DNA from 2 places in the Marinobacter sp. L-13 genome. Region 1 is predicted to be linked to the other one. Evidence: predicted binding sites of a transcription regulator. Region 1 holds the regulator's gene; the other holds the start of a gene.

What was found. The regulator sigma-54, encoded in region 1, starts transcription at its own class of promoters, with help from an activator protein. The targets are predictions, from matches to a motif close to ANTGGCATNNANNTTGCTNT.
Region 2: AC13DD_RS15915 (PEP-CTERM sorting domain-containing protein) is a predicted target of sigma-54. The motif match lies at 1,842-1,861, and genes of this name have one in related genera.

The regions. Positions count from the first base shown of each region.
Region 1 covers NZ_JBSXNQ010000055.1:241,677-246,047, forward strand. Annotated here, with positions in the region: gene lptA (lipopolysaccharide transport periplasmic protein LptA) at 1-518, shown strand, start outside; gene lptB (LPS export ABC transporter ATP-binding protein) at 496-1,221, shown strand; gene AC13DD_RS11800 (RNA polymerase factor sigma-54) at 1,373-2,899, shown strand; gene hpf (ribosome hibernation promoting factor) at 3,001-3,309, shown strand; gene ptsN (PTS IIA-like nitrogen regulatory protein PtsN) at 3,397-3,867, shown strand; gene rapZ (RNase adapter RapZ) at 3,896-4,371, shown strand, end outside.
Region 2 covers NZ_JBSXNQ010000063.1:31,735-36,105, reverse strand. Annotated here, with positions in the region: gene prpD (2-methylcitrate dehydratase) at 86-1,570, opposite strand; gene AC13DD_RS15915 (PEP-CTERM sorting domain-containing protein) at 1,917-2,585, shown strand; gene AC13DD_RS15910 (helix-turn-helix domain-containing protein) at 2,743-3,039, opposite strand; gene prpF (2-methylaconitate cis-trans isomerase PrpF) at 3,183-4,361, opposite strand; gene acnD (Fe/S-dependent 2-methylisocitrate dehydratase AcnD) at 4,358-4,371, opposite strand, start outside.

The sequences.
Region 1 (4,371 bases):
CTGCCCTGCTAACGGTCGTGATGATCGGCCCGGCGGCTGCATTTGACCTTGATTCTGACACTCCTATCAAGGTCACCGCAGATACCGCCCGCCTGGATGACGGCCAGGGCATTGCCACCTACACCGGCGCTGTGGAACTTGAGCAGGGCAATACCCGCCTGACTGCCGAGCGGGTCGTCCTGTACCGGACCGAGGACGGCCTGAGCCGGATCGAAGCCTCTGGTACGCCCGCTATATACCGTCAACCGGCGCGCGAGGGGGAAGGCGAAACCGATGCCCGTGCCCTGAACATTACCTGGTCTGCCACCGACAGCCAGCTGACCTTTGAACGGGAAGCAGTCATCGAGCAGAATGGCAACCTGTTCCGGGGTGATGTCATTCATTATGATACCGTCGGCCGGGTTGTCACCGCTGAGGGCGGCGCAGACACCGGCGAGGGCAGCGGCCGGGTAGAGATGGTGATTCAGCCACGCAGTACAGACAGACAGGGATCCGATGGCAGTTCTGAGAGCCAGTAACCTGGCAAAGAGTTACAAACAGAAAAAAGTGGTGATCGACGTTTCCCTGGAAATCCGCAGTGGGGAAATTGTCGGGCTGCTTGGTCCCAACGGTGCCGGGAAAACCACCTGCTTCTATATGATCGTTGGGCTGGTTCCTGCCGATCACGGGCGGATAACGATCGACAGCCGGGATATCACCCCCCTGCCCATGCATGGTCGGGCCCGCCAGGGCATCGGCTACCTGCCACAGGAAGCCTCGGTTTTCCGCAAACTGTCTGTGCGCGACAACATCATGGCGATCCTCGAGACGCGGCAGGGCCTGAGCAAGGCAGACCGGCAGAAAAAGCTCGAGGAGCTGCTGGAGGAATTCCACATCACCCATATCCGGGACAGCGTTGGTATGGCCCTGTCCGGTGGTGAGCGGCGACGGGTGGAAATTGCCCGGGCCCTGGCCATGGAGCCGGCTTTCATCCTGCTGGATGAGCCCTTCGCCGGCGTTGACCCTATATCCGTCAGCGACATCAAACACATCATCCGGCACCTTCGGGACAAAGGCATTGGCGTTTTGATCACCGACCACAACGTGCGTGAGACCCTGGACATCTGCGAGAATGCCTACATTGTTTCCGGCGGCCACATCATCGCCTCCGGCAATGCCGACGCCATCCTGGCCAACCAGCAGGTCAAGGAAGTCTATCTCGGCGACGAATTCAGACTCTGACACCCAATGGCTGATTGTTTTGATGATCTGTAGCAAGTAAACTCGGCAAAGAACTTGCTAGGGTAAATTAAAATCACGGCAAGTAACCGGCATATAAAGATTTTTTCACGACTTATGACACAACGCGCTGATGAGTGACGGATCCTGAACCATGGTTATGAAAGCCTCCTTACAGTTAAAGCTGGGTCAAAGCCTGACCATGACGCCCCAGCTGCAACAGGCGATCCGGCTTCTCCAGCTCTCCACTCTCGACCTCCAGCAGGAAATCCAGCAGGCACTGGAATCCAACCCCATGCTGGAGACCTCCGAGGACGATGACCAGACCGACGCAGCCAGCGAAAACGACGAGCGCGAGGCCAACGCCACCGAGTCCGCCGCTGAAGCTGCCCCGGAACCGGCCAGCGACTGGGATGAATCCGAGAACGGCCCGGACTGGTCCTCGGAGAACGAGATTCCTGACAACATTCCGGACGATCTGCCGGTTGATACCGCCTGGGACGACATCTACCAGTCCGCACCAGCGCCGGCAGCCCGCAACGACGACGAAAACGATCACGATTTCGAAACCCGTAATTCCCCGACCGAAACGCTTCAGGATCACCTGGAATGGCAGCTCAATCTGACGCCCCTCAGTGAACGGGACCAGGCCATTGCCCATGCCCTGATGGATGCAGTGGACGAACGGGGCTATATCACCAGCCCGCTGGAGGAAATCCACGCCGGACTGCTGGATGAGAACGATGAAGACCCCCTTGAACTGGATGAAGTGGAAGCCGTGCTTCACCGCCTGCAACACTTTGATCCGCCCGGCGTGTTTGCCCGGGACCTACAGGAATGCCTGCTGATCCAGCTCAACCAGCTGCCGCCGGAAACACCCTGGCTGGCCCAGGCACGCCTTGTAATTACCCATTACATCAACCTGCTGGGCAACCGCGATTACGCCCAGTTGCTGCGCCGCAGCCGCCTGAAAGAAGACCAGTTGCGGGATGTCCTGGCGCTGATCACCGGCCTGAATCCGCGGCCGGGCGATGTCATTGACCGGGCCGAACCCGATTATGTGATTCCGGACGTGATCGTTCGCAAACACAATGGCCGCTGGCGTGTTGAGCTGAATCCTGAAATTGCACCGCGCATCCGGGTCAATGCCAGCTATGCTTCACTTATAAGGCGTGCGGACAGCAGCGCAGACAACACCTACCTGCGCGACCAGTTGCAGGAGGCCAAGTGGTTCATCAAGAGCCTGCAGAGCCGCAATGAGACCTTGCTGAAAGTCGCGACCCGTATTGTCGAGCACCAGCAGGGATTCCTGGATCACGGTGAAGAAGCCATGAAACCGTTGATTCTTTCAGACATCGCCCAGGCGGTAGAGATGCATGAATCGACCATTTCACGGGTAACCACCCAGAAATACATGCATACCCCCCGTGGCATTTTCGAGCTGAAGTACTTCTTCTCCAGCCATGTCAGCACTGACGAGGGTGGAGAATGCTCCTCCACGGCCATACGCGCGATGATCAAGAAGCTGATTGCGGCGGAAACGCCCAAAAAGCCGTTGAGCGACAGCAAAATTGCAGCCATGCTAGGGGAACAGGGTATCAAGGTTGCGCGACGCACCGTTGCCAAGTACCGGGAGGCCATGCACATTCCGCCGTCCAACGAGCGCAAGCGGCTGGTCTGAATACCCGGGGGCCGGGACGCAACACCGTATTCGCCGGCGCATAATGCGCCAGCACCCAGACCGGCTCCCGGGAGCCGGCACGATGACAACAGGAGACGCCTATGCAACTCAATATTTCAGGCCATCACGTAGAACTGACTCCCGCACTGAAGGATTATGTTTCAGAGAAGTTCGAGAAGCTCGAGCGTCACTTTGACCACATCAGTAACTGCCAGGTGACCCTGGAAGTGGAAAAGGTGCGCCAGATTGCGGAAGCCACGTTGCATGTGGTTGGTGGTGAGATTCACGCAAAGGCAGAAAATGAGGATATGTACGCAGCCATCGATGCCCTGATCGACAAGCTTGACCGTCAGATCCTCAAGCACAAGGAAAAGAATGTAGACCGGATGCACGGAAACGGCTCTCGCTAACTGACTGTTTTCATGCAATTCATCTAATCGAGCTGCGACATGAGTAACGTGTCGCAGCCTTTTTTTTAACGGAAACGCAGTCGATCCATGAGCGACACATCCCTGACCATAGAGAACATTCTTGCTCCGGAGCTCACCCTCTGCAGGGTAGCTGCGTCCAGCAAGAAACGGGCCCTGGAGTTTATTGCCGAGCAGATAAACCATCAGGACAACACGCTCAGCGAGACCCAGCTCTTCAACAACCTGATTTCCCGCGAGCGCCTGGGCAGCACCGGCATTGGCCAGGGAATCGCCATTCCCCACTGCCGTCTGGAAGGACTTGATCACGTGGTGGGCGTGCTGATGACGCTGGAAGAAAGCGTCGAATTCGATGCTATCGACAATCAGCCGGTGGATCTGATTTTCGCCCTGATCGTCCCGAAGGAAGCAACGAGCGAACACCTGGAGCTGCTCAGCCAACTGGCTGAAAAGTTCAATGAGCGGTCGTTCTGTGATCGCCTCCGGCAATCCGAGGACGCCAGCACGCTGTACCAGCGCATGACCGCCTCAGGCGGCTGATATTCACTGCAGTGGAGGTAAGGTGGTCATGAAGCTGATTATCGTCAGTGGCAGGTCCGGTTCGGGCAAGAGTACCGCACTTCATGTGCTGGAGGACCTCGGGTTTTATTGCATCGACAATCTTCCTATTGGCCTGCTCTTCCCCCTCACACGGGAAGCCGCCAGCCAGACCAGGCCTGGTCGACTGGGCAAGATGGCCGTCAGTATCGATGCGCGGAACCTTTCCGGCGAGCTGGCCAATTTCGAGGAGATCTACCGGCGCCTCCAGGAAACCGGGGTTACCGTTGAAATCATCTTCCTGGACGCCGACGAGCAGTCGCTTCTGCAGCGTTTTCACGCCACCCGCAGAAAGCATCCGTTGAGTGACGACAGGACCTCTCTCCGGGAAGCCATTACCAGCGAGAAGAAACTGCTGGAGCCCCTCTCCAAGCTTTCCGATCTTTACGTAAATACCACCGGCATGTCCATGTACGAGCTGCGGGACATGGTCAAGCAGCGCGTGGT
Region 2 (4,371 bases), on a different contig from region 1:
CGTAATTTCAACTAGTTAAAACACAAACAAGCCAATGAGCTTAACGTTGTGTAAAAACTCCTGACAGTTGGCCTGTCCACCCTCACTAAATTGTAAAAAGTGAAACAAAATTCTGTACTGCAGTTGCTTCCAGGCCTTGCTGATCCTTGCATAGGGCACTTATCTGGTCGCATCGCTGAGACGGGAAACGGGTAGTGAGGTTGTGGCGAAATTTATCTAACAGCAATGGCATTCCCTCGTTTCTGCGCCTGCGATGGCCAATCGGATACTCAACGGCCACTTTTTCGGTGCTGCTGCCATCGCTAAAAAATACCTGAACCGCATTGGCTATCGAACGCTTATCATCCTCCAGGTATTCCCGGGTATAGCGCTCATCTTCCACGATCTCCATTTTGTCCCGTAGGGTATCGATGATCGGGTGCGCCTCGTGAAAAGAGTCTTCATAGTGTTCTGCGATGAGAGTACCGAAAATCAGAGGAATGGCTGTCATGTACTGGAGGCAATGATCCCGGTCAGCCGCGTTTGCCAGTTTTCCGACCTTGGAGATTATGCGGATCGCGGATTCGTGGGTAGTGATGACAATTTTGTCGATTTCATCGAGCCGTTCTTTCACCTCGGGGTGAAGCGTTACTGCAGCCTCAGCAGCCGTCTGTGCGTGGAATTCGGCGGGGAAGGAAATCTTGAACAGGATGTTTTCCATGACGTAGGAGCCAAATTCCTGTGGTAAAGAAAACTGACGCTTGCCCTCAGGCTTCAGCTTTTGATCCTTGTTGGTCTTGCTGAACAGTACGTCATAGAAGCCCCACTGCGGCGCCGTTAACGCGCTGGGGATACCCATCTCTCCACGCATAGCGATATCAGCAAGCCTCACCGCCCGCGATGTGGCGTCGCCGGCAGCCCAGGATTTTCTGGAGCCTGCGTTGGGGGCATGGCGGTATGTCCTGAGCGACTGTCCGTCCACCCAGGCGTGGGACAATGCAGAGAGCATCTGCTCGCGGTTGGCCCCCATCAGTTTTGCCGAAACCGCCGCAGACGCGACTTTTACCAGTACCACGTGATCAAGCCCTACCCGGTTGAACGAGTTCTCGAGTGCCACAACGCCCTGGATTTCGTGGGCCATGATCATGGCTTCCAGAACGCTACGCATGGTTAGAGGCTCTTTGCCTTCGGCAACCTGTTTTTGCGAGAGATGGTCTGCAACGGCCAGTATGGCGCCAAGGTTGTCTGATGGGTGTCCCCACTCAGCCGCTAGCCAGGTATCGTTGTAGTCCAGCCAGCGGACGATACAGCCAATATCCCAAGCTGCCTTTACCGGATCCAGCCGGAAGGAAGTCCCTGGTACGCGGGCGCCATGGGGGACGGTTGTTCCCTCAACAATTGGGCCGAGATGTTTTATACACTCGGGGAAACGCAGCGCCAGAAGGCCGCACCCGAGAGTATCCATCAAGCAGTAGCGGGCTGTGTTCCAGGCTTCCTCGCTGGTGATCTGGTAGTTCAGAGTGTAATCCGCAATCTGCTGGATGACATTGTCGTATTCGGGGCGCTGATTCTGGTCGACATTGGTGCTCATGGTTCTGCTCCTGAAATGCTTTCCTATAAGACTAGTCTATTGTGCAAAGCCGCAATTCTTTAGAGCGTTTACAAAACAAAATCCAAACCAGGAGAATAAACCCCTAAATATTGGAGATTTAAATTCACAATTCATGTGGATGTTCAGACGCACACGGTTAGATAGTTAAGGAATGATGCACGGACACGCAAACTGTCCAAATAATTTACAGAACCCTCTCCAAACCCTAACCTCTTCTCCCTAACACACTGAAATAGCGGCACCGTCTATTTCTGGCACGAAACTCGCGTTATTTCTTTTGGAAGTGCGAATCGATCACTTCGTGCAATTCACATGGAGAATTCGAATGAACAAAACAACAGGTATTTTTGCACTACTCATAGGTATGGGATTTTCCGCTTCGACCCTTGCCTTGCCAATTCTTTCCGGTGGTGGCACCGCAAGTTGCGCTCTGGGCGATGCCTTTGGTGCTAACGCTGGCGACTCCTGCTCGCTTCAGGAAGTCGACCCCCATCCGCAATGGGCTCCAGAAAACTCACCTTATGAAGGCTCGGTTTGGGTATCTTATGCGGACACTGGATATGGTGGAGATGTTCTTGCTCCCAGAGCAGGCAGCGCCGAGAATCCCGATGGTAAACAATCAATCATGACCGTCACTGAAACATTTACCCTTGGGACCAGCGGACTTCTGGATTTCTGGATCTGGACTGACGACACTTCTGATCTGTTGCTGAATGGCGAAATGGTGAAAGCTGCCAACTTCACCCAGTCCACTTGCGCCGATGGACCCATTGGATGCGAAGTTGACGAGGGCTTTAATTTCGCTACTTCTTTGGCCGCCGGAACTTACACTCTGTCAATGGTTTCCTACCAGGTAGGCTCGGGTACCGACACAAAGTCGAACCCATTCGGCCTTTTGTATTCAGGTGAGGTCACCGAAGTGCCAGAGCCAAGCACACTCGCACTGCTAGGTTTGGGTTTGCTCGGACTTGGCGTGAAACGCCGCAAGGCCTGAATTCTCGGGTAGTTATAGAGAACCGGGGCCCGAATGCCCCGGTTTTTTTTTTACCTAAGGCACCCTAACCCAACCTCCCCTCAATACCCGCACACTGCGGGTCATAAAGGTCTTAGTTGCAGGCCTGCCCTTCGTATGGTCGACTCTATAACCAAAATCACTCCAACAAATCGTCGAGATCAACTTGAAGGGCTTTCGCAATTGCTCCAAGTACTTTTGTCGACACCGTTTTAGATCCCGCCTCGATTTGAGACACGTACGATTTTCCTATCCCAGCTTCTTTGGCAATTGATTCTTGGGTGTAGCCGCGATACTCCCTCCAGACCTTCAGCGGATGTTCATCACCTGCCAGTAGGCGCGCCACGACCGATGCGGGAATAGCCTCATCCTCTCCGGTTGAAAGGGCCGCGAGAGCTGCATCGGCGTCTTGAATGTCGCGTGCATCCTGAACCATCTCAAGCAATTCCCGATACTTCACCGTAAACCTCAAATGGAAGACTTAGCACTGATCACGAAATTATCGTTAAGTTCTTTAGAAAAACAAAACCGGAGCTTTCGAACTCCGGCTTCGAGACTTTTTAACTCATGCCCTGGCTCTTAAAAGCTATCCCCAGGCACCCTAACCCAACCCTCCATCACAACCCGCGCACTGCGGCTCATAATGGCTTTGGTTGCGGTCCACTGACCATCCACTTCCTTCGCTTCCGCCCCCACACGCAAAGTACCTGAGGGGTGACCAAAGGTCACATGGGTTCGGTCGCCACCACCTGCAGCCAGATTCACCAGGGTTCCGGGAACCGCCGATGCCGTGGCAATCGCCACTGCAGCCGTGCCCATCATAGCGTGGTGGAGCTTGCCCATGGACAGAGCACGAACCAGGACATCCACATCCCCTGCCCCGATGTTTTTGCCGCTTGATGACACGTAATCCGAAGGCTTCGCTACGAAGGCCACTTTCGGGGTGTGCTGGCGATTGGCCGCTTCTTCGATGTTCTGGATCAACCCCATCTTCACCGCGCCATGGGCCCGGATGGTTTCAAACATTGCCAGGGCTTTCGGATCGGAGTTGATGTCGTCCTGCAGCTCCGTGCCTTTGTAACCAATGTCTTCGGCGTTCACGAAGATCGTGGGGATGCCAGCATTGATCATGGTGGCTTTCAGGGTGCCTACGCCCGGCACTTCAAGGTCGTCCACCAGGTTGCCGGTGGGGAACATGGAGCCTTCGCCGTCAGCCGGGTCCATGAATTCCACCTGCACTTCGGCGGCCGGGAAGGTGACGCCGTCGAGCTCGAAATCACCGGTTTCCTGGACTTCACCGTTGGTGATGGGCACGTGGGCGACGATGGTTTTCTTGATGTTGGCCTGCCAGATGCGGACGGTGCAGGTGCCGTTCTCCGGAATCCGCTCTTTGGCAACGAAGCCGCTGTTGATGGCGAAAGCGCCTACGGCGGCGGTGAGGTTGCCGCAGTTACCGCTCCAGTCCACAAACGGCTTGTCGATGGAAACCTGGCCGAACAGGTAATCGACATCGTGATCCGGCTGAGTGGGCTCTGCCAGGATCACGGTTTTGCTGGTGCTGGAGGTGGCGCCGCCCATACCGTCGATTTGCTTCTGGTAGGGGTCGGGGCTGCCGATCACCCGCAATAACAGTTTGTCCCGGGCTTCGCCCGGGCTCTGGCAGGCTTCCGGCAAATCCTTCAGCCGGAAGAACACGCCTTTGCTGGTGCCGCCACGCATGTACGTGGCGGGGATTTTTATTTGTGGCTTGTGTGTCATGCCGCACCTT